4 regions of the Buttiauxella noackiae genome follow, and region 3 is predicted to be linked to each of the others. Evidence: predicted binding sites of a transcription regulator. Region 3 holds the regulator's gene; each other region holds the start of a gene.
What was found. The regulator PurR, encoded in region 3, represses purine synthesis genes. The targets are predictions, from matches to a motif close to CANGCAAACGTTTGCNTG.
Positions count from the first base shown of each region.

Region 1: gcvT (glycine cleavage system aminomethyltransferase GcvT) is a predicted target of PurR. The motif match lies at 2,361-2,378, and genes of this name have one in related genera.
Region 2: glyA (serine hydroxymethyltransferase) is a predicted target of PurR. The motif match lies at 1,868-1,885, and genes of this name have one in related genera.
Region 4: gltB (glutamate synthase large subunit) is a predicted target of PurR. The motif match lies at 1,768-1,785, and genes of this name have one in related genera.

Region 1 covers NZ_JPRU01000002.1:343,064-348,912, forward strand. The annotation lists gene gcvP (aminomethyl-transferring glycine dehydrogenase) at 1-539, opposite strand, end outside; gene gcvH (glycine cleavage system protein GcvH) at 763-1,152, opposite strand; gene gcvT (glycine cleavage system aminomethyltransferase GcvT) at 1,175-2,272, opposite strand; gene ubiI (FAD-dependent 2-octaprenylphenol hydroxylase) at 2,694-3,896, opposite strand; gene ubiH (2-octaprenyl-6-methoxyphenyl hydroxylase) at 3,909-5,087, opposite strand; gene pepP (Xaa-Pro aminopeptidase) at 5,084-5,849, opposite strand, start outside.
Region 2 covers NZ_JPRU01000002.1:1,277,094-1,282,942, forward strand. The annotation lists gene IX31_RS14320 (ROK family protein) at 1-374, shown strand, start outside; gene glyA (serine hydroxymethyltransferase) at 495-1,748, opposite strand; gene hmpA (NO-inducible flavohemoprotein) at 2,095-3,285, shown strand; gene glnB (nitrogen regulatory protein P-II) at 3,380-3,718, opposite strand; gene glrR (two-component system response regulator GlrR) at 3,791-5,128, opposite strand; gene qseG (two-component system QseEF-associated lipoprotein QseG) at 5,125-5,844, opposite strand; gene IX31_RS14350 (sensor histidine kinase) at 5,848-5,849, opposite strand, start outside.
Region 3 covers NZ_JPRU01000001.1:332,503-338,351, forward strand. The annotation lists gene punC (purine nucleoside transporter PunC) at 1-877, opposite strand, end outside; gene punR (DNA-binding transcriptional activator PunR) at 993-1,904, shown strand; gene purR (HTH-type transcriptional repressor PurR) at 1,973-2,998, opposite strand; gene cydH (cytochrome bd-I oxidase subunit CydH) at 3,294-3,383, shown strand; gene sodB (superoxide dismutase [Fe]) at 3,436-4,017, opposite strand; gene IX31_RS01470 (C40 family peptidase) at 4,216-5,064, opposite strand; gene grxD (monothiol glutaredoxin 4) at 5,427-5,771, shown strand; gene rnt (ribonuclease T) at 5,831-5,849, opposite strand, start outside.
Region 4 covers NZ_JPRU01000002.1:1,550,682-1,556,530, forward strand. The annotation lists gene arcB (aerobic respiration two-component sensor histidine kinase ArcB) at 1-153, opposite strand, end outside; gene mnmL (tRNA modification radical SAM protein MnmL/YtqA) at 204-1,136, opposite strand; gene gltB (glutamate synthase large subunit) at 1,817-5,849, shown strand, end outside.

The DNA of each region.
Region 1 (5,849 bases), on a different contig from region 3:
TGCACGTCGGCGGCAACAAAGAAACGGTTGGCATTTTTGAGTTTGCTGACGCGCTTAGCCATTGCCATTGCTTCGGCAGCGGCGGTGGCTTCGTCGAGCAAAGAAGCAGAAGCGATATCAAGGCCAGTAAGATCCAGCGTAACTTGCTGGAAATTAAGCAGAGCTTCAAGGCGGCCTTGTGATACTTCAGGCTGATACGGCGTGTATGCGGTGTACCAGCCTGGATTTTCCAGCATGTTACGTAGAATCACCGGGGGAGTTTGCACCGCGGTGTAACCCATGCCGATGTACGTTTTAAAACGCTTGTTACGGCTGGCAATGGTCTTTAATTCCGCCAGGGCCGCGAATTCGGTTGCAGCCTCACCCACCTGCGGTGGCTCGGCAAGCTGGATATCAGCCGGAACGATCGAAGCGATCAGCTCGTTTAACGAACGAGCGCCCACCGTCTCCAGCATTTCGTGTTGCTGCTGTGCGTTTGGTCCAATGTGACGGTCGATAAACGCTTCGTGATTTTCAAGCTGACGTAAAGACTGGGTCATGAGCGGTGATTCCTGAAACATGTGGGGCTTTAGCGGTGGATGGCACTATGTTTATCCACCCTACAAACCGGGCTGGTACAGCTCACCCGACTAATTTCAATTCCTAAAATCATTTGTGTTGCTGGTAGGCGGTAAGCGAAAACATCGCCAGGTGCGTACATAAGTACGTGACTGAGGTGTTTGAGCGACGCCAACACCCCAGCAACACGAAGGATGAGGGAATTTATTCGTCTTCTAACAGAGCTTCGTACGCAGTTGCGTCCAGCAGACCGTCCAGTTCAGACTCGTCGCTAGCTTTGATTTTGAAGATCCAACCCGCGGCGTACGGCTCGCTGTTGATCAATTCTGGCGCATCGCTCAGTTCGGTATTCACGGCAATGATTTCACCGCTGATTGGTGCATAGATATCGGAAGCTGCTTTCACAGACTCGGCAACAGCACAGTCATCGCCCGTGCTTACAGTTGCACCAACATCTGGCAGGTCAACAAACACCATATCGCCCAGCAGCTCTTGCGCGTGCTCGGTGATACCAACGGTGTAAGTACCATCAGCTTCTTTACGCAGCCACTCATGCTCTTTGCTGTATTTCAATTCGTTAGGCACATTGCTCATTGTTTTTCTCCTGATTTCAAATTCACTGCGCGACAGCTTTACCGCCGCGAACAAAAATTGGTTTGGTTACTTTGACCGGCATTTCTCGGTTGCGGATTTGAACAATGGCAGTTTCGCCAATGCCCGCAGGAACACGTGCCAGAGCAATGCTGTAACCTAACGTCGGCGAGAAGGTCCCGCTGGTAATCACGCCTTCACGGATGTTGCCTGATTCATCAGTAAAACGAACAGGCAGTTCATTACGTAATACGCCTTTTTCGGTCATGATCAAGCCAACGAGCTGGTCGGTGCCTTTCTCACGCTGGCTCTCCAGGGCTTCACGACCAATAAAATCACGGTCTTCAGGCTGCCAGGCGATAGTCCATCCCATATTCGCGGCTAATGGAGAAACACTCTCATCCATTTCCTGGCTATACAGGTTCATACCGGATTCCAGACGCAGCGTGTCACGCGCGCCAAGGCCGCAAGGTTTCACGCCAATCTCAACCAGCTGCGCCCAAAACTCGGCAGCTTTTTCATTTGGCATGGCAATTTCATAGCCCGCCTCACCGGTATAACCGGTGGTCGCAATAAACAGGTCACCCGCCTGAACACCGAAGAATGGCTTCATACCAGCCACTGCTTTGCGTTGTTCTTCAGTAAACAATTGCGCGGCTTTAGCCTGAGCATTTGGACCCTGAACAGCAATCAGCGACAAGTCATCACGCACGGTGACTTCAACGGCGAACGGTTCAGCGTGTTGATTAATCCAGGCCAGATCTTTTTCGCGGGTGGCGGAGTTCACCACCAGGCGGAAGAAGTCTTCGGTCTGGAAATAGATAATCAGGTCATCGATAACACCACCGGAGGCGTTGAGCATGGCGGTGTAGAGGGCTTTACCCGGTTGGGTCAATTTCGCTACGTCGTTTGCAACGAGATAACGCAGGAATTCGCGGGTGCGGCTGCCTTTCAGATCAACGATAGTCATGTGGGAGACATCAAACATTCCGGCATCGTTGCGCACTGCATGGTGCTCATCAATCTGCGAGCCATAGTGCAATGGCATCATCCAGCCATGGAAGTCCACCATGCGCGCACCGCAGAGATTGTGCTGTTCAAACAAAGGGGTCTTTTGAGTCATTTTTTCCTCTTTAACCATCTGGTTGAAAAGCGCATTTCGCTTTTCTTTTCTTCAGACGAAACCCAGCACCGCCATCGATCCCGAGGGCGACGCAAACGTTACCTTTTGTCTGAAGTTACCACTGAATGAGGGAGTAAACCATAAGGCTAAAATCGTTATAGCATTAGCTTATGACCAAAACAGAAGACGCAGCATGCAGAGTATTCGACTGAAAAAATGCGAAACACCGCGCATAAATAAGAAGTGTTTGAGTCATAATTTAGCGTTAGCTAACATTTACGACCATTTCAGAAACAAATTCACTACATCGCTAAAAACGTGGGATGAGAAAAAGTAATCCGAAATAACAGGTGAGATTAGAATTTTTCAAATGAGGGGGGCGTTTCCCTTTCCGATAAACAAAAAGGGAATTGTGACGTAGTTATCTTAACCAGGCCGGAAGATCGTGTAAGCCCATCGCCTGCTTTACAAGTTGCGGTTTCACACCCGGTAACGTATCCGCTAGTTTCAGGCCAATATCGCGCAGCAGTTTCTTCGCCGGGTTGCTTCCAGCAAACAGATCGCGGAAACCCTGCATACTGGCAAGCATCATCGCCGCACTATGTTTACGGCTACGCTCGTAGCGACGCAGATACAAATACTGCCCGATGTCTTTGCCCTGGCGATGCAAACGACGCACTTCATCAATCAGTTCAGCGGCATCCATAAACCCAAGATTCACACCCTGCCCGGCTAACGGATGAATGGTGTGTGCCGCATCGCCAACCAGCGCCAGGCGGTGAGCCGCAAAATTGCGGGCGTAACGGCCTGTCAGTGGGAATACCTGGCGTTCGCTTTCAACACTGCACAAACCAAGGCGCATATTGAATGCGACGGACAGCGTCTGGTTAAATTCTTCATCGCTTACCTGTTGCATACGTTCAGCTTCCAGCGGCGGCAATGACCAGACAATCGAACATAAATGCGGGTCACTTAATGGTAAGAAGGCCAAAATCCCTTCACCATGAAACACCTGACGAGCCACTGCTTCATGTGGTTCAGCGGTACAGATGGTGGCAACCAGTGCATGATGGCGATAATCCCAAAAAGTCAGCGGAATATCGGCCTGATTGCGTAGCCAGGAGTTCGCACCATCTGCGCCGACCACCAAACGCGCAGTCAGCATTGCACCATCTTTCAAGGTAATAAACGCTTCGTTTTCACCCCATGCGACCTGTTGCAATTCGGCTGGAGCCATCAGAGTCACGTCGCTGCACTGCTCGGCACGCTGCCACAAGGCATGATGGATTACCGAATTTTCGATAATGTGCCCAAGATGGCTGAAACCAAAGGATTTATCATCAAAAGCGATATGCCCGAAGCTGTCTTGATCCCACACTTCCATGCCGTGATAGCAACTGGCGCGTTGAGCGATAATTTTCGGCCATACGCCCAGGTGAGCCAGCAGTTTTTCGCTGGCGGCATTGATGGCAGAGACACGTAATGCCGGTGCAGATTCAGGGGCTAGTGGTTGCGGGAGGTGGTTATCCAGCACAGCGACTCGCAAACCACTGCCTTGTAGACCACAGGCAACTGCCAGCCCAACCATTCCACCACCAACAATCGCCACATCAACGCTTTGCAAATTGACTCTCCTTTAACGCGCAACCCAACCGAGGGTGCGCTGTGCCAACACATCACGTGCCGGGGTAAAATGTTCCATCGCCATTAGTCCAAGATTGCGCCCCACCACCAGCGGAGCCCAACGGTTGGCGAACAGTTGAACTAAGCCATCCGTCACGCCAATGGTGGCGATTTTATCTTCACTGCGACGTTGCTGGTAGCCAGCCAAAACGGCATAGCTGCCAACATCCTGAGATGCTTCGTGCGCAACAGCCAGATTTTCAGCAAGCGACATGACATCCCGCAAGCCAAGGTTAAATCCCTGTCCGGCAATCGGATGCAAGGTTTGCGCGGCATTTCCCACCAACGCAACGCGGTGTAATACCGACTGCGAAGCCGTAGTCAACGACAGAGGGTATTGCACTCTCGCACCAGCATGGGTAATTCGCCCAAGTCGCCAGCCAAATGCACGCTGTAATTCGTTGCAGAAACGCTCGTCGCTCCACTGCGATATTTCAGCCTGAGCGTCCAGCGGATGGCACCAGACTAACGAGCAGCGCCCATCAGACATCGGCAACATCGCTAGCGGGCCATGCTCGGTAAAACGTTCGAATGCGCGCCCGTTATGAGGCTCAGAGGTGGTGATATTGGCGATCACCGCCACCTGTTGATAATCCTGTTGCTGCCAGGTCATGCCGCACTGCGCGGCAAGCGGTGAACGCGAACCATCGGCAGCCACTAGCAACTGGCCTTCGATTAGCTCGCCGTTATCAAGCTCGACGCTGACTTTATCCGTTTCACGCGTAAACGACGAAACACGCTGCGGGCAATGTACAGTCACACCCGGCGTTTTACGCAGCAGAGCAAACAGGCGTATCCCAACGTCGTGCAGTTCCACCACCTGGCCCAGCGCGGAAATTTGATAATCCTGCGCTTCCAGCGTGACAAAACCCGCATGGCCGCGATCGCTGACATGCACGGTGGTAATTGCCGTCGCGCAGTCTTTAATAGCAGGCCACACACCAATGCGTGTTAATTGCTGGCAAGTCCCTTGCGCAATGGCGATAGCGCGAGCATCAAAACCGGGGTGCGTCGCAGATTCAGGATCTACTGCTTCAATCAAATGGACCGGCAATTTTCCGTAGGTCAAATGCGATATCGCAAGTGCCAGGGTCGCGCCCGCCATACCGCCACCGACAATAATCACGCTCATGACTGACGTGCCGCCGCCATTAAGGCTTCAATATCATCCGCGGATTTCACCACGCTGGCGGTCAGGTTTTCGTTACCGTCGGCGGTGATAAGAATATCGTCTTCAATACGAATACCAATGCCACGGTACTCGGCGGGCACATCTGCATCTGGCCCAATGTATAAACCAGGTTCAACGGTGATAACCATTCCCGGCTCAAGCACCCGAGAGCGATCCTGACCATAAGCGCCAACGTCATGTACATCCAGCCCCAGCCAATGGCTCAAGCCGTGCATAAAGAACGGGCGATGGGCGTTGTCAGCAATCAGTTGATCAACCTCACCTTTGAGAATGCCGAGCTTCACCAGTCCATTAACCATAATGCGCACCACTTGCGTGGTAACTTCCTGCATCGAGGTGCCTGGACGATAGAGTTGTAGAGCAGTTTCAAGGGATTCGAGGACGATGTCGTAAATCGCACGCTGCGGCGCGCTGAATTTACCGTTCACCGGGAAGGTGCGGGTAATGTCACCGGCATAACCTTTGTATTCACAACCTGCGTCGATTAACACCAAATCACCATCACGCATCTGGCTTTCGTTTTCGGTGTAATGAAGAATACAGCCGTTTTCACCGCTACCCACAATGGTATTGTAAGAGGGGAAACGCGCGCCATGACGATTAAATTCGTGATGGATTTCACCTTCAAGCTGGTATTCAAACATGCCCGGCTGGCACTTTTCCATCGCACGGGTATGTGCAAGCGCAGTGATTTCCCCGGCG
Region 2 (5,849 bases), on a different contig from region 3:
GGTTAAAATCACAGCCAGGAACGCCTAAGCTCGACCCTGAATCGATAACCTCAGCACAGCTTATTGCTGCCTGGCACGAAGGCGATGAACAGGTGTGCCGTTGGGTCGAAAGTGCCGCAAACGCCATTGGGTTAAGTCTGTACAATTTCCTCAATATCCTGAATATCAATCAGATTTTGTTTTATGGCAGAAGCTGTGCATTTGGTGAAAGCTGGCTTGCAACTATCGACAAGCAGATTGGATTTAATCCATTTGATCACGGCGACTCACTGAAGATGAACGCCACGCAGATTAGTTTTGGACAATTAAGCAGGCCACAGCAGGTCATGGGGATTGGGTATCTGTACGCAGAAGTTGCGTTAAACGAGATGTAATAACGTGCAGGCATAAAAAAACCCCGGCAAGCCGGGGTTGAGTCAGACTTTATACTCGTAAGCATTCGAGTTGCGGGTAGGCGGTAAGTGAGCCCCCTACAGCATGAAGGATGACGGGTATTACGCGTAAACAGGTAAGCGCGCGCAAATATCCAACACTTTTTGCTTAGTGCGTTCAATGACCGCTTCGTCGTTGATGCTATCAAGCACATCACACATCCAGCCAGCCAGTTCACGAACATCAGCTTCGTTGAAGCCACGACGAGTTACCGCTGGCGTACCGATACGAATACCAGAAGTCACAAACGGGCTCTTCGGATCGTTTGGCACGCTGTTTTTGTTCACGGTGATGTTTGCGCGACCGAGGGCTGCATCAGCTTCTTTACCCGTCAGGTTTTTATCAACCAGATCCAGCAGGAACAGATGGTTGTCAGTACCGCCAGAAACCACTTTGTAACCGCGGTCCAGGAACACAGAAACCATTGCTTTTGCATTCTTAGCAACTTGTTGCTGATAAGTTTTGAACTCAGGTTCCATTGCTTCTTTCAGTGCAACAGCTTTGCCCGCGATAACGTGCATCAGTGGGCCACCCTGCGCGCCTGGGAATACAGCGGAGTTCAGTTTCTTATACAGCTCTTCGCTGCCGCCTTTTGCGAGAATTAAACCACCGCGCGGGCCAGCCAGCGTTTTGTGTGTAGTAGTAGTAACAACGTGAGCGTGTGGAACAGGGTTCGGGTAAACGCCCGCGGCAATCAGGCCCGCAACGTGCGCCATGTCCACGAACAGTTTCGCATCAACCATGTCTGCGATTTCACGCATTTTCGCCCAGTCAACCACGCCGGAATAAGCAGAGAAGCCGCCGATGATCATTTTCGGCTTATGAGCTTTAGCTTGTTTTTCCAGATCTGCATAGTCGATATGACCAGATTCATCGATACCGTAAGGAACGATGTTGTACAGCTTACCGGAGAAGTTTACCGGGGAGCCGTGAGTCAGGTGGCCGCCGTGTGCCAGGTTCATACCCAGAACGGTGTCGCCTGGTTCCAGCAGCGTGGTGTATACCGCGAAGTTAGCCTGGGAACCGGAGTGCGGCTGCACGTTAGCATAATCAGCGCCAAACAGCTCTTTTGCACGGTCGATAGCCAGTTGCTCAACCACGTCAACATATTCGCAACCGCCGTAGTAACGTTTGCCTGGATAACCTTCAGCGTACTTGTTGGTTAACTGAGAACCCTGCGCCTGCATCACGCGCGGGCTGGTGTAGTTTTCGGAGGCGATCAGTTCAATGTGCTCTTCCTGACGTACTTTTTCTTGCTCCATAGCCTGCCATAAATCGGCATCATAATCGGCAATGTTCATTTCACGTTTTAACATTCGCTTCTCCTTCACTCAGCTAACAGCAAATATTTGCACAGCTTTACGGCCGCAATAAATACAACGGGCAACAGTGTAAACCGAAACGTTATCGTGTGATAGGTCTTGACATAGGTTTTTACGCAAACGATTGGCTTGGCGTCCCGCAAGGGTTTGAAGGGAAAAGTGGCAAGCTGTTTCAACGGATATTAATTCATCATCAACATGCAGAAATTTCACGTTATGTGAGCCGAATCGACTCAGTCAGTATCCATTTACACAGTAGTGCTTTTTTTTATTCTGATTATTTAATAAGATGCATTTAAAATACAACATTAACTTTAAACGTTAAAAATGGAGCTATCTCATGCTTGATGCACAAACCATCGCCGTTGTGAAATCCACCATTCCCCTGCTTGCAGCAACCGGCCCGAAACTTACCGCACACTTTTACGATCGCATGTTCAGCCATAATCCTGAGCTGAAAGAGATTTTCAATATGAGCAACCAGCGCAACGGCGATCAACGTGAAGCGCTGTTCAACGCTATCTGCGCATACGCCACCAATATCGAAAATCTGGAAGTGCTGTTGCCTGCGGTTGAGAAAATCGCGCAGAAGCACACCAGTTTCCAGATTAAACCTGATCAGTACGACATTGTCGGTGGCCATCTGTTAGCGACGCTTGATGAAATGTTCAGCCCAGGCCAGGAAGTGCTGGATGCGTGGGGCAAAGCGTACGGCGTTCTGGCGGGCGTGTTTATCAACCGTGAGGCAGAAATTTACCAGGATAACGCGGCGAAAAATGGCGGCTGGGAAGGGACACGCGCTTTCCGTATTGTGGCAAAAGAGCCGCAGAGCGCACTCATCACCAGTTTTGAATTTGCTCCGGTTGACGGTAAACCAGTCGCTGATTATCAGCCAGGCCAATACATTGGCGTGTGGCTGAAACCTGAAGGCTTCCCGCATCAGGAAATTCGCCAGTACTCACTGACCCGCAAGCCTGATGGCAAAACTTATCGCATTGCGGTTAAACGCGAAGATTTGGGCCAGGTTTCAAGCTGGTTACACAACCACGCACAAGTGGGCGATGAAGTGCATCTGGCTGCGCCTGCCGGTGATTTCTTTATGGAAGTGAACGCGCAAACGCCGGTTACGTTGATTTCAGCAGGTGTTGGCCAAACGCCGATGCTGGCAATGCTCGATACGCTGGCGAAAAATGCCCATTACGCACAGGTGAACTGGTTCCATGCGGCAGAACATAGTGACGTGCATGCATTTGCGGATGAAGTGAATCACCTGGGGGAACAGCTGCCACGCTTTGAGCGCCACGTATGGTACCGCAATCCAGGTGAAAGCTGCCGTACACAGGCGAAATTTGATAGCGAAGGTTTGATGGATTTACTGGCTCTGGAAAGCAAAATCAGTGCGCCAGAGATGCAGTTTTATCTGTGTGGGCCGGTGAGCTTTATGCGTTTTGCGGCGGAGCAGTTAGTGAAGCTAGGCGTTGGGCAGGAGCGAATTAATTACGAATGCTTTGGCCCGCATAAAGTGATGTGATCAAAAAACACGGTGGATGTCGCTTTCGCTCATCCACCCTACTTCAGTGTTCATAAGTCGGATGAGCAAAAACGACATCCGACATTAAACACACTTAAATCGCCGCGTCGTCTTCTTCGCCGGTACGAATACGCACCACACGCGCTACGTCAAAGACAAAGATTTTACCATCGCCGATTTTACCAGTTTGCGCAGTGCGGATAATGGTATCCACGCAGGTATCAACGATGTCGTCGGTGACGACAATTTCAATTTTTACTTTTGGCAGGAAATCCACCATGTACTCAGCACCACGGTACAATTCGGTGTGCCCTTTCTGACGACCAAAACCTTTAACTTCAGTTACCGTCATGCCGGTGATACCAACTTCTGCCAGCGCTTCGCGCACGTCATCCAGTTTGAACGGTTTAATAATCGCATCAATTTTTTTCATGGTATTTCCGGTTCCCGCACAACTCTAGTGTGCTGCCTGGTTACAGTAATCGTGGTTTCAAATTACCACAAACTACTCTTTAAAGTCATTGGCATCGAGTTCATGCCTTGAGAGTAATTTGTAGAATTCAGTACGGTTACGCCCCGCTACGCGCGCGGCCTGGGTGACATTACCTTTGGTCATTTGCAGCAATTTGCGCAGATAGTTCAGCTCGAACTGGTTGCGTGCTTCAACGAAAGTCGGCAGCGCAGTATTCTCACCCTCGAGAGCCTGCTGGACCAGCGCTTCGCTGATAACGGGAGCTGATGTCAAAGCTACGCACTGTTCAATCACGTTAACCAACTGGCGCACATTGCCCGGCCAACTTGCCGCCATCAGGCGTTTCATTGCATCGGTGGAAAAGCTGCGAACAAATGGCTTATGGCGATCGGCTGACTGGCGTAATAAATGATTCGCCAACAAAGGCACATCTTCTGCCCGTTCATGCAGAGCCGGGATCTTCAGGCTCACCACATTGAGGCGGTAAAACAGATCTTCGCGGAACTCGCCGCGCTCCATCGCTTTGGGTAAATCACGGTGGGTGGCGGAAAGAATACGCACGTCGATATCGAGATCGCGGTTACTGCCTAGCGGACGCACTTTACGCTCTTGCAACACGCGCAATAATTTGACCTGCAAAGGAATCGGCATATCGCCAATTTCATCAAGGAATAACGTTCCGCCTTCTGCGGCCTGGAACAGCCCTTCTCTGCTGCTGACTGCACCGGTAAACGCGCCACGCGAATGGCCAAACAGTTCTGACTCCAGCAACTGCTCCGGCAGCGCACCACAGTTAATGGCGATGAACGCTTTTTTGCTGCGCGGACTGGCGTTGTGAATAGCCTGCGCGAGGATCTCTTTGCCGGTCCCGCTTTGCCCGTTAATCAGCACGCTAACATCCGACTGAGCCACCATGCGTGCCTGATCCAACAAGCGCAGCATCGTTGGGCTGCGGGTAACAATAGTGTCGCGCCACATATCATCGCCGGCAGTGACCGTATGCTCGAGAGCATCGTCAATCGCCTTGTAGAGCGCATCTTTATCAACTGGTTTAGTCAGGAAACTAAAAACGCCCTGCTGTGTTGCGGCCACGGCATCCGGAATAGAACCGTGAGCGGTCAGAATGATAACCGGCATTCCCGGTTGTGCTTTCTGGATTTCGGCAAACAGCGCCATGCCATCCATCTCATCCATCCGCAGATCGCTAATCACTAAGTCGATTTTTTCTCGCCCCAAGAGACGCAACCCTTCAGCACCACTTTCCGCGGTGGAAACGGTATAACCTTCACTGGTCAGGCGCATACCGAGAAGTTTAAGCAAGCCCGGATCGTCATCAACCAGCAGGAGTCTTGCAGGCTTACGTTGCGTCATGGTTTCGCCTCCTGCGCGGGTTTTGTATTGTCCGGCAACTCAGCACCGGCAGGTTTGCGGCTCGAAAGCTGGCGTTCAATGTCCGTCAGGTTTTCTAGTTTGCGAGTCGTCAGGCTGAGCTGGCCTCTGAGACGTTGCTGTTGTTCACGCAACGTATCCAGTTCGTTGTCTGACGACTGTTGTAATTTGCTGTAGCGGGTACGTTCATCTGACAAAGCCAGCAACGACGCTTGCCCATCACGCCAGACCTGGAATAACGAGCGCACCTGTGAAGGCACCTCTGTCGTCATCGCATCCAGCTTAACCATGTAACGGCGGCGCTCGGTTGGGCTAATTTTGGCGTTCGCCAACAAAATTCCTCTTTTGAAGGTGTCGCGCCAACTATCAGATGGCCAGCGGCGTGCTTCAGCTCGCGCCTGAATAGGTGCTAAACGTTCTGCGCAGTCCATCGCCCGAAGCCAATACAGAGGGTTACTCATTGAGTCGTGGCTCTGGTTTTGCCAGATATCCTCACAATCTGTAGACAAGTAATCGGCCAGTTGCTGTTCCGGTTCTTCTGCTCGTTGTGGGTGTTTAACATCTTTCGGCACAGTATTCTGAACACAGCTCGCCAGTAGTAATGGCACAAGTAATGCGGACAGCGGGCGAATTGAAACTGGGCTGCGTAGGCATGGAATTAAGCCGTTACGCAACACGTGAAAAATAGTCGCTTTCATTTTTT
Region 3 (5,849 bases):
CGCTAACAGCGACCGCCCACGTGCCGAAAATACTCAGAGTATACAGAGCCAACAGCCAGGGCAGCATTTGCTTGCCTTGCCATTTTTGCAGAGCACTACGGCAGCCGTATCCACCAATCAGGAAGGCGATAGTTTGTGGTACGTAGCTCAGGCCGATCGCCGCCGGGCTGTAACCCATATCGTTCAGAATAAACGGAGATCCGGTTAGCCAGGCAAAGAAGCTGGCTGAGCAGGCTGCGTAAATCAATACGTTGCCGCTATATACACGCGAGCGAAGTAACGACATAAAGCTGACTTTATTGTCTTCTGTTTGCGGGTGGTGCTGGGTACGTGGTTTCAGACGCAAAGTTGGGATCATCAGCACCAGTGTGATGGCAAACAGCGTGGCGAAAATAGCCTGCCAGTCAAAGTGGGTCAAAATCCAACTACCCAGAAGCGGAGCCAGCGCAGGAGACAGGCCAACCAGCGGCATAATCGTTGCGAAAATACGATTTGCACGGTTTGCCGGGTAGTAATCGGTCACCAGCGCCTGCCAGCTTACCGCGGCAGAACATACACCAACGGCCTGAACGAAGCGCAGCACCAGCAGAGCAGTGGCACTTTCTACCCACAACATACCAATACAACCGACGGCGAACAGGCTCAGGCCTGCTAACAAAATTGGTTTACGTCCGAAATGGTCAGATAACGGCCCCCACATTAACTGGGCAAGCGCAAAGCCGGCAAGGAACAGGCTCAGACTCGCACTGACGGCGGAGGCATCGGTCTGTAAATCTTGCTGAATGGCAGCGAAAGCAGGCAGATACATGTCTGTGGCGAGGAAGCCCAACACACTTAATCCAGCCAGCCAGATAAGAAATCCTTTTGATGGTTGCATAATGTTCTCTTGTTTTATCGTGCAGGTTGATTGCCGCGTGAGTGTACGGAGTGCAAATACGCTTGTGAAACGCTAATATTTGTAGGTTGCGTTCAAAAAATTTGTGAGCAGAGAAATGTGGTCAGAATATTCGCTGGAAGTGATAGATGCGGTAGCGCGCAATGGTAGCTTCAGCGGTGCAGCACAAGAGTTACACCGCGTTCCGTCAGCTATCAGCTATACGGTACGGCAGTTGGAAGACTGGTTAGCCGTTCCGTTATTCGAACGTCGTCATCGGGATGTAGAATTAACCCCCGCAGGCATCTTTTTTTTGAAAGAAGGCCGCTCTGTTATCAAAAAAATGATGACGACACGGCAACAGTGCCAACAGATCGCAAATGGATGGCGCGGCCATCTGGCGATAGCCGTCGATAATATCGTTAAGCCCGAACGAACGCGGCAGTTGGTGTTGGATTTTTATCGCCACTTTCCTGATATCGAACTGCGTATTTTTCAGGAGGTGTTTAATGGCGTGTGGGATGCGCTAGCTGACGGACGAGTTGAAGTCGCGATTGGCGCGACACAAGCCATTCCTGTCGGGGGGCGCTATGCTTTTCGCGATATGGGGGCGCTGAGCTGGCGCTGTGTGGTGTCATCAAACCATCCGCTGGCACGACAGGGCGGAACTTTAAGTGATGATGATCTACGGGCCTGGCCGTCGTTAGTACTCGAAGATACTTCCCGTTCGCTACCGAAGCGTATTACCTGGCTTTTGGATAACCAGCGTCGAGTTGTGGTTCCGGACTGGGAATCAGGCTCTGATTGTCTTAGCGCGGGGTTATGTATCGGCATGGTGCCATTGCACATAGCAAGGCCGTGGTTGGCTTCTGGGCAGTGGAGTCAGCTGACACTCGATAACCCATTCCCGGATGCAGCATGTTGCCTGACATGGCGGCAAAATGACGCTTCGCCAGCCCTGGCCTGGCTGCTGGAGTATTTAGGGGATAGCGAGACGATGAATCAGGAGTGGTTGCAGGAGCCATTATAAATCGGGTGGTAATCCACCCGACAACTGCATTTCATAGGTCGGATAAGCATAGCGTCATCCGACTTAACTTAGCGACGATAATCGCGGAATGGACCATCTGCCACTGAACGGCGTTCAATCAGACGTGGATGGACTTCAATCGACTGCGACTCTTCGCGTTTATTGACGATTCTATCCAGCAGCATATTGAATGCTGTTTCACCCAACGAATCCTTCGGCTGGTGAATAGTGGTCAATGCCGGTGAGAAATAACGCGCGTTACGCACGTTGTCGTAACCGATAATGGAAATATCCTGCGGCACGCGTAAACCCATCTCATCAGCAGCACAAATTGCGCCCATCGCCATAATGTCACCGCCGCAGAATACTGCAGTTGGGCGATGAGACTGACCGATTATCTGCTGCATGGCGCGGTAGCCTGACTCAGGTTCAAAGTCACCTTGAACAATCCAGTTGTCAGGAATAGAGATACCCGCTTCTTCAAGTGCCTTCATAAACCCTGCATGGCGGCCACCACCGGTATTACGTTCCATTTGACCGGGAATTGCACCAATCTCACGGTGGCCACGCTCAATCAAATAACGTCCTGCCAGGTAGCCACCGTGGAAAGCATTATCGACAACGGAGTCGGTAAAATCTGCGCGGGCTTCACCCCAGTCCATCACAACCATTGGGATGTGACGATATTCTTCAAGCATAGTCAGTAATGATTCCGGGTATTCAGAACACATCACCAATAGGCCATCAACGCGTTTTTGCGCCATCATGGACAAATAGGCGCGCTGTTTTTCGAAGTTGTTATGCGCATTACCCAGAATCAGGGTATAGCCTTTTTCAAAGCAGCTATTTTCGACAGCTTCAATTATCTCGGCAAAATAGGGTGCTTCGCTGGAAGTGGCTAGCAAACCAATCGTTTTGGTGTGATTAACTTTCAAGCTACGCGCGACGGCGCTAGGTGAATAGTGCAATTGTTTAATCGCAGCCCATACCGCATTACGTGTCTCTTCCGCCACAAAACGGGTTTTGTTGATCACATGTGATACGGTTGTAGTGGAAACGTTTGCGAGCTTCGCTACGTCCTTGATTGTCGCCATTAAATTTCACTCCGGGCCATATCGTAAACCCCTGATAACCAATGTGTTAAACGATTGCGTACGCTAACTCCTGAGGCAACGTTAAGGTTGCAGGTATGCCGGGATTGCGACATAAAACGGAAGGAGGGCGTTGAATAGATGGTACGCAATAAATTAGCGTGGGATTTTGGCCTATCCTGGAGAAAAGTGAAAGAGGGAAAAGCGATATCAGGTTAAAACGAGGGGGATTTTTATGTCTGATTGTGGGAAAATCAATCCGACACACCGATTGTAAGGTAATAAAAGGAGTTTGCTAATGAGTACCGATCTGAAATTTTCAATCATGACCACGGTTGTTGTTTTGGCACTGATTGTGTGTGGCGCGCTAACCGCCGTACTGCATTGATACATCGCTCTGATTAAAATGGGCCGCAATCGCGGCCCATATCTTTTAGGTTTTATGCTGCCAGGTTCTTCGCAACAAACTCCCAGTTCACCAACGCCCAGAAATGCTCAAGGTAACCAGCACGAGCATTGCGGTAGTCGATGTAGTACGCATGTTCCCACACATCCACAGTCAATAACGGCGTTGCTGCTGTTGTCAGTGGTGTACCCGCGTTTGAGGTAGAGACGATCGCCAAAGCACCATCTTCTTGTTTGACAAGCCAGGTCCAGCCAGCGCCAAAGTTTTTGATAGCCGCATCAGTGAATTGCTGTTTAAACTCAGCAAAGCTACCAAATGACTTATTAATGGCTTCCAGAAGCTCTCCAGTTGGTTCACCGCCAGCATTTGGTGCCAGGCAATTCCAGTAGAAGGTATGGTTCCAGACCTGAGCTGCGTTGTTAAACACGCCACCTTCGGAAGTCCGAACGATCTCTTCGAGAGTTTTACCTTCAAACGCGGTGCCCTTAACCAGATTGTTCAGGTTAGTGACATAAGTTTGATGGTGTTTACCGTAATGGTATTCCAGAGTTTCGGCGGAGATATGCGGTGCTAAAGCATCTTTTGCATATGGTAGTGCAGGTAGTTCGAACGACATTGCTGACTCCTTATTACCCGTGATACTTCGAGCTACATCTTTGTTGGCTTTATTCATTCTCTTGCCGCTGCGATGCAACTCGAATTACTTTGGGTATCTATTGTTAAATAAACACTTTTAGTGCGGGTTTAGGGTAACAAATTGAAAGGATAAGCAAAAGAGGGAACTTACCTGCCCAGGGAAGGGCAGGTAGCAGATTTAACGAATGGTTTTAGGTGTCATAACGCGTTTTGCGCCGACATAGTGACGTTGCCAGTAATCTTCGCTCAAAGAGGTGATCTGGATGTCCTGACCGGTACGTGGTGACTGAATGAATTTACCATTGCCGACGTATACACCAACGTGATCAGCAGTACCACGACCCTGAGTACGGAAGAACACCAAATCACCCGTTTCCAGCTCTCCACGATCTACAGATGAGGCATCACGCAGGTGATACATCTCATTAGCGGTACGAGGAATACGGAACTTCACTAAGTCTTTGTATGCGTAGTAAACCAGACCACTGCAATCGAAACCGGTAACTGGTGAGGTGCCACCCCAACGATACGGCTTACCGATCTGGCCCATCAATTTGTTCATTGCCGTTTTTTGTGCTTTTTGCACACGGACTTTATGCGCCGCTGCAATCGTCGTTGGCTGTTCTGATTTCACTTTTACACAATGCGCTTTATGGCCTTTACGCGGCTTGCTGCATTTTTCGGTGAAAGTAACAGGCTGGGCTTTTGCGAGCTTAGAAGTTTTATTGCGGGAGTTTTTTGCAAGATTCTTTGTTTTAGCGCTGCTGGCATTTTTGGCGGTTTTACTTTTTGCGGCAGTTGTTTCTTTTTTCTTGCTGGCCGTTTTAGCTGAGGTGGTGCTTTTTTTGCTGGCGGTGGTGGTTTTACTCTTACTGCTCTTTTCTGTGCTCTTCGTTGTATTTTTCACAACGTGCGCTTTGGACGCCACCACGGGACGAGCGTGCTCAGACGCCTGCGTCAATGGTGTATACGGCAAGGTAAATAGCAGAGCACAGAGCGTGATAGAAATTTTTGTTATCCGCGCCACTCGACAATCCCCTGGTTAAAATGAATGCATGAGAAAAACCATCATGCCCGTGTATGATTTTGCGAAACCCGCCGATTCTAATCTATTAAGTACGATAAAGTTAATAACCTTTTACTATTCGTCTTGCTGTTTCGTTACCGGACGCAAAAAAAATAACCAAACTAATGGTTGTAAGGCTATTTATTGATCAGGCTTAGGATTATTTGCTGATTTTCAGTGGCAGGAAAAGTGTTATTCTTAATGCATGTTGTCCCTCCATCGCGTACGACAGAAAAACCCTGTAAAAAATGGTGTTTTCTGGAGGGGGCGTCAATCGCTACAATGGCAGGCTAATGCCAGGACTTGGTTTGAGGAAGCATGCAATGAGCACTATTGAAAAAATCCAACAACAGATTACTGAGAACCCAATTCTTCTTTATATGAAAGGTTCTCCGAAACTGCCTAGCTGTGGCTTCTCCGCCCAGGCTGTGCAGGCGCTATCCGCTTGTGGTGAGCGTTTCGCGTACGTTGATATTTTACAGAACCCAGACATCCGTGCTGAGCTGCCAAAATACGCTAACTGGCCTACCTTCCCGCAGCTGTGGGTTGATGGTGAGCTGGTTGGCGGTTGCGATATCATCATTGAGATGTATCAGCGTGGTGAATTGCAATCTCTGATTAAAGAGACTGCAGCTAAGTACAAATCTGAAGAGCCAGACGCAGAGTAATTTGCAACCCGAATCAGATCTAGCCAGAAGTAAAAAGCGACCCGTTAAGGTCGCTTTTTTTATGCTTCAGATTCTGGC
Region 4 (5,849 bases), on a different contig from region 3:
TTCAACCTGGCCGCGTAATAACATCGTCACGGCCATTTGCACCATGATAGCCAACACCACCAGGGCTGAGGCCAATAACAAAGAGAAGCGCACTAATCCGAGCTTCACCATCAAATCAACGTAATATTGCGCCAGTAACCGGATTTGCTTCATGGAACGTTTCCCTCGTCATCAATCAGCTAAATATACCGCACGCTTAGGGATTACAACAGAATTGCCGGGCTCCATGGAGTACCTATCGCCGAACCTTGTGTGCCATGTTCAGTCAGATATTTATCGATAGCCCCCATCCCGGCCCAACGATTCTCACACCACAATGGTGCCAGTAGGGTTGGCCGCCGCGCGTTGGCAGAAATTCGGTGGAATACGACATCAAGCGGCGTGTAGCGAATCATCTCCCCAGCAATTGTCGCATACTCTTCTAATTCAATAGCCTGCAAGCGCCCCGCCAGCCAGCTTTTGGCCATCGTGCTACCGCTAACGACATGCAACGGGTGGAGTTTGATGCCGTCCACGCCTGTCTCAACGACTTTTTCCAGCGTTTCCATGGAGTGTGACTTCGTTTCGCCAGGCAAGCCGACAATAAGATGACTGCAAACTTTCAACCCACGTGCTCGTGCTCGACGTGTGGTTTCCTGATAACAGGCAAAATCATGCCCACGATTAATACGATGCAATGTTTTGTCATGAGCCGTCTGCAAACCTAACTCCAGCCAAACTTCGTAGCCTTTATCGTGATATTCACTTAACAGATCCAGCACACTGTCTGGCACACAATCTGGGCGCGTCCCAACGCATAATCCAACGATGCTAGCCTGACTCACCGCTTGCTGATACATCGAACGCAACACCTGCACTTCCGCCCATGTACTGGTGTAAGCCTGGAAATAAGCGAGATAGTGCTGCGCGCGGTTCACTAACTGTGATTGGCGCGCGAGTTGATCGGCGATGGAGTGACTTTGTTGGGTTTCATCAGCAAAAGAGGCAACATTGCAAAAAGTACACCCCCCACGCCCGATGGTGCCGTCACGGTTTGGGCAACTGAAACCGCCATGTAGCACGAGTTTATGGACCTTATGGCCATAACGTCGCTGAAGATCGCCACCAAACATATTGACTAATTTTTGTAACTGCATAATCTGATGGGCCGCCCTGTAAAAGGGACGTAGCCTGCCATTATCTGCCCAATTTAGCGATGACCTGGATCAATCGCTTTGGCGCAGCTTTACCTATTGCATAACAATGCAAAATTAGTGCAAGTTTACGCACACAAAAGATGATTACTTTTCCTTATACTGACCTCCTATTTTTAAAGAATATGTGACCTTGCGAAAAACAGTGTCATACAACACGCCAGCGCGCATTTATAGCACAAGATCCTGCCAACTTAGACATTGCCAGCACGGTCTGGAATTTTGCAGCCCGCCAGATAGTGAGAGAGATCACAATACCCAAGCGATTCCCCTGCCGCTTAAATACGATAAAAATGATAATAAAATGTTTATATTCATGATGTTAAATACCATTTAGCACATAATCGTATAAATAAGAATGCCATTTGACCTGTGTGCGCTTTCCCGATAACTTGGAAATCCGCTGGAAGCTTTCTGGGTGGGTTCTGTGCCCATCATATTTATGCAGTAATTTAGATTCCCTCTAAAGCAAGTCCTCAACACTTGTGAAACCGGATGCGTTAGACATCAAGAGGGCGACACACGCGGTAAGCGTAGATTCGCAAACCCCGTCGCCATGCCCTTGCTGCGTCTGGACGCAAACGGTATCGGGAATCACGTAGAGCCTGGGGAGGTTCACTGATATGTTGTACGATAAATCCCTTGAGAAGGATAACTGTGGTTTCGGCCTGATCGCCCACATAGAAGGCGAACCTAGCCACAAGGTAGTGCGTACTGCTATTCACGCACTGGCCCGAATGCAGCACCGTGGAGCAATCCTCGCCGATGGTAAAACCGGTGATGGTTGTGGCCTGCTGTTGCAAAAACCTGACCGTTTCTTCCGAATCGTTGCGGAAGAACGTGGTTGGCGTTTGGCAAAAAATTATGCGGTAGGCATGATTTTCTTAAACAAAGACGACGCGCTGGCAAGTGCAAGCCGCCGCATCGTTGAAGAAGAGTTGCAAAACGAGACCTTGTCGATTGTAGGATGGCGCGAAGTGCCAACCAATGAAGACGTACTCGGTGAAATCGCCCTCTCCTCGAAACCTCGCATCGAACAAATTTTTGTTAATGCTCCGGCTGGCTGGCGCCCACGTGATATGGAACGTCGCCTGTTTATCGCCCGTCGCCGCATTGAGAAACGCATCCAGGATAAAGACTTTTACGTTTGTAGTCTCTCCAACCTGGTTAACATCTATAAAGGTCTGTGTATGCCGGCAGACTTGCCGCGCTTTTACCTGGACCTCGCGGACTTGCGCCTGGAATCAGCTATTTGCCTGTTCCACCAGCGTTTCTCCACCAACACCGTGCCACGCTGGCCGCTGGCTCAGCCATTCCGCTACCTGGCGCACAACGGTGAAATCAACACCATTACCGGTAACCGCCAGTGGGCTCGCGCTCGTACCTACAAGTTCCAGACTCCGTTGATCCCGGACTTGCATGATGCAGCGCCATTCGTGAACGAAACCGGTTCTGACTCAAGCTCCATGGATAACATGCTCGAGCTGCTGTTAGCTGGCGGGATGGATATTGTTCGCGCCATGCGTTTGCTGGTTCCACCAGCCTGGCAGAACAACCCGAACATGGACCCAGAGCTGCGCGCCTTCTTCGACTTTAACTCCATGCATATGGAGCCATGGGATGGTCCAGCAGGAATCGTGATGTCCGACGGGCGTTACGCTGCCTGTAACCTCGACCGTAACGGTCTGCGCCCGGCGCGCTACGTCATCACTAAAGATAAGCTGATCACTTGTGCTTCTGAAGTTGGGATCTGGGATTACCAGCCTGACGAAGTCATCGAGAAAGGACGTGTCGGCCCTGGCGAGCTGATGGTTATCGATACGCGTATTGGCCGAATTTTGCATTCCGCTGAAACCGATGCCGATTTGAAGAGCCGCCACCCGTATAAAGAGTGGATGGAAAACAACGTCCGTCGCCTGGTGCCGTTTGAAGATTTACCAGACGAAGAAGTTGGCTCCCGTGAAATGGATGACGATACCCTCGCAAGCTTCCAGAAACAGTTTAACTACAGCGTAGAAGAGCTGGATTCTGTGATTCGTGTGCTGGGTGAAAATGGCCAGGAAGCGGTCGGTTCAATGGGTGACGATACCCCGTTTGCCGTGCTCTCCAGCCAGCCACGCATCATTTACGATTACTTCCGCCAGCAATTTGCGCAGGTAACTAACCCGCCAATCGACCCGCTGCGTGAAGCGCACGTAATGTCTCTAGCAACCAGCATTGGCCGTGAAATGAACGTCTTCTGTGAAGCAGAAGGCCAGGCGCACCGCCTGAGCTTCAAATCGCCAATTTTGCTGTGGTCTGATTTCCAGCAGCTCACTTCACTTGAAGAGCAGCACTACCGTGCCGATACGCTGGACATCACCTACGATGCCTCCGCTCAGTCGCTGCACGAAACTGTAAATGCTCTGTGCGACGAAGCGGAACGTATGGTTCGCAACGGCACAGTGCTGTTGGTGCTGTCTGACCGTAACATTGCGAAAGATCGCCTTCCGGTTCCGGCTCCAATGGCGGTTGGTGCGATACAGACTCGACTGGTCGAGAAAAATCTGCGTTGCGATGCGAACATTATTGTCGAAACAGCAAGTGCGCGTGACCCACACCACTTCGCAGTTCTGCTCGGTTTTGGTGCGACGGCAATCTATCCATACCTCGCTTACGAAACTCTGGCGAAGCTGGTCGACAACAGTGCTATCGAAAAACCGTACCGTGAAGTGATGCAGAATTACCGCAACGGCATCAACAAGGGTCTGTACAAGATCATGTCCAAAATGGGCATCTCGACTATTGCCTCTTACCGTTGCTCGAAACTGTTTGAAGCAGTTGGCCTGCATAAAGAAGTTTCTGAGCTGTGCTTCCAGGGCGTTGTCAGCCGTATTGGTGGTGCAGGATTTAACGACTTCCAACAAGACTTGTTGAACCTGTCTAAGCGCGCATGGCTCGCTCGCAAGCCGCTAGACCAGGGTGGGCAATTGAAATACGTTCATGGTGGCGAATATCACGCTTACAACCCTGACGTGGTTCAGACGCTGCAAAAAGCCGTCAACAGTGGCGAATACAAAGATTATCTAGAGTACGCGAAGCTTGTAAACGAGCGTCCAGTGGCAACATTGCGCGATATGCTTGCTCTGAACCCGCAAGATGAAACAGTCAAGATTGAAGATGTTGAGCCTGCCACTGAGCTGTATAAACGTTTCGATACTGCTGCGATGTCTATCGGTGCATTAAGCCCGGAAGCACACGAATCGCTGGCAGAAGCGATGAACAGCATCGGTGGGAACTCCAATTCTGGTGAAGGTGGCGAAGACCCTGCACGTTACGGCACCAATAAAGTGTCCCGTATCAAACAGGTGGCTTCCGGCCGTTTCGGCGTGACACCAGCTTACCTGGTGAACGCTGATGTTATCCAGATTAAAGTTGCTCAGGGCGCGAAACCTGGTGAAGGCGGTCAGTTGCCAGGTGATAAGGTCACGCCATATATCGCAAAACTGCGTTATTCCGTACCTGGTGTGACGCTGATTTCACCACCACCGCACCACGATATTTACTCTATCGAAGATTTGGCGCAGCTGATTTTCGACCTGAAACAGGTCAATCCTAAAGCGATGATCTCCGTCAAACTGGTTTCCGAACCAGGTGTTGGCACCATCGCAACGGGTGTGGCAAAAGCTTATGCCGATCTGATTACTATCGCCGGATACGACGGTGGTACAGGTGCAAGCCCATTGTCATCAGTGAAATATGCTGGCTGCCCATGGGAACTGGGTCTGGTAGAAACACAACAGGCACTGGTTGCCAACGGCCTGCGTCATAAAATTCGTCTGCAAGTTGATGGCGGTCTGAAAACAGGCTTAGACATCATTAAAGCGGCAATTCTTGGCGCAGAAAGCTTTGGTTTCGGCACAGGTCCAATGGTTGCATTAGGTTGTAAATACCTGCGTATTTGCCACCTGAATAACTGCGCAACCGGTGTTGCAACTCAGGATGAAAAACTGCGTAAAAACCACTATCACGGCTTGCCATTCAAAGTGACAAACTACTTTGAATTCATTGCCCGTGAAACGCGTGAGTTGATGGCACAGTTGGGCGTGAAGCGCCTGGTTGACTTGATTGGCCGTACTGACCTGCTCAAAGAGCTGGACGGTTTGACTGCCAAACAACAAAACCTCGATCTGTCGAATTTGCTGAAAACAGCTGAGCCAATGCCGGGCAAAGCGGTCTACTGGACCGAAACAAACCCACCATTTGATAAAGGTGACCTGAACGCTCAACTTCTCGCTCAGGCGAAGCAGTATGTGGATGACAAGCAGAGCAAAACGTTCTGGTTTGATATCCGCAACACTGACCGTTCAGTGGGTGCCACATTGTCTGGTTATATTGCACAGCACAATGGCGACCAGGGGCTTGCAGCCGATCCGATTAAAGCGCATTTCAGCGGTACTGCCGGGCAAAGCTTTGGGGTATGGAACGCCGGTGGCGTAGAGTTACACCTCACTGGCGATGCCAACGACTATGTCGGCAAAGGTATGGCTGGCGGTTTGATTTCGTTGCGTCCTCCGGTAGGTTCATTCTTCCGTAGCCACGAAGCAACCATCATAGGCAACACCTGCTTGTACGGTGCAACAGGCGGCAAACTTTATGCTGCAGGCCGGGCGGGTG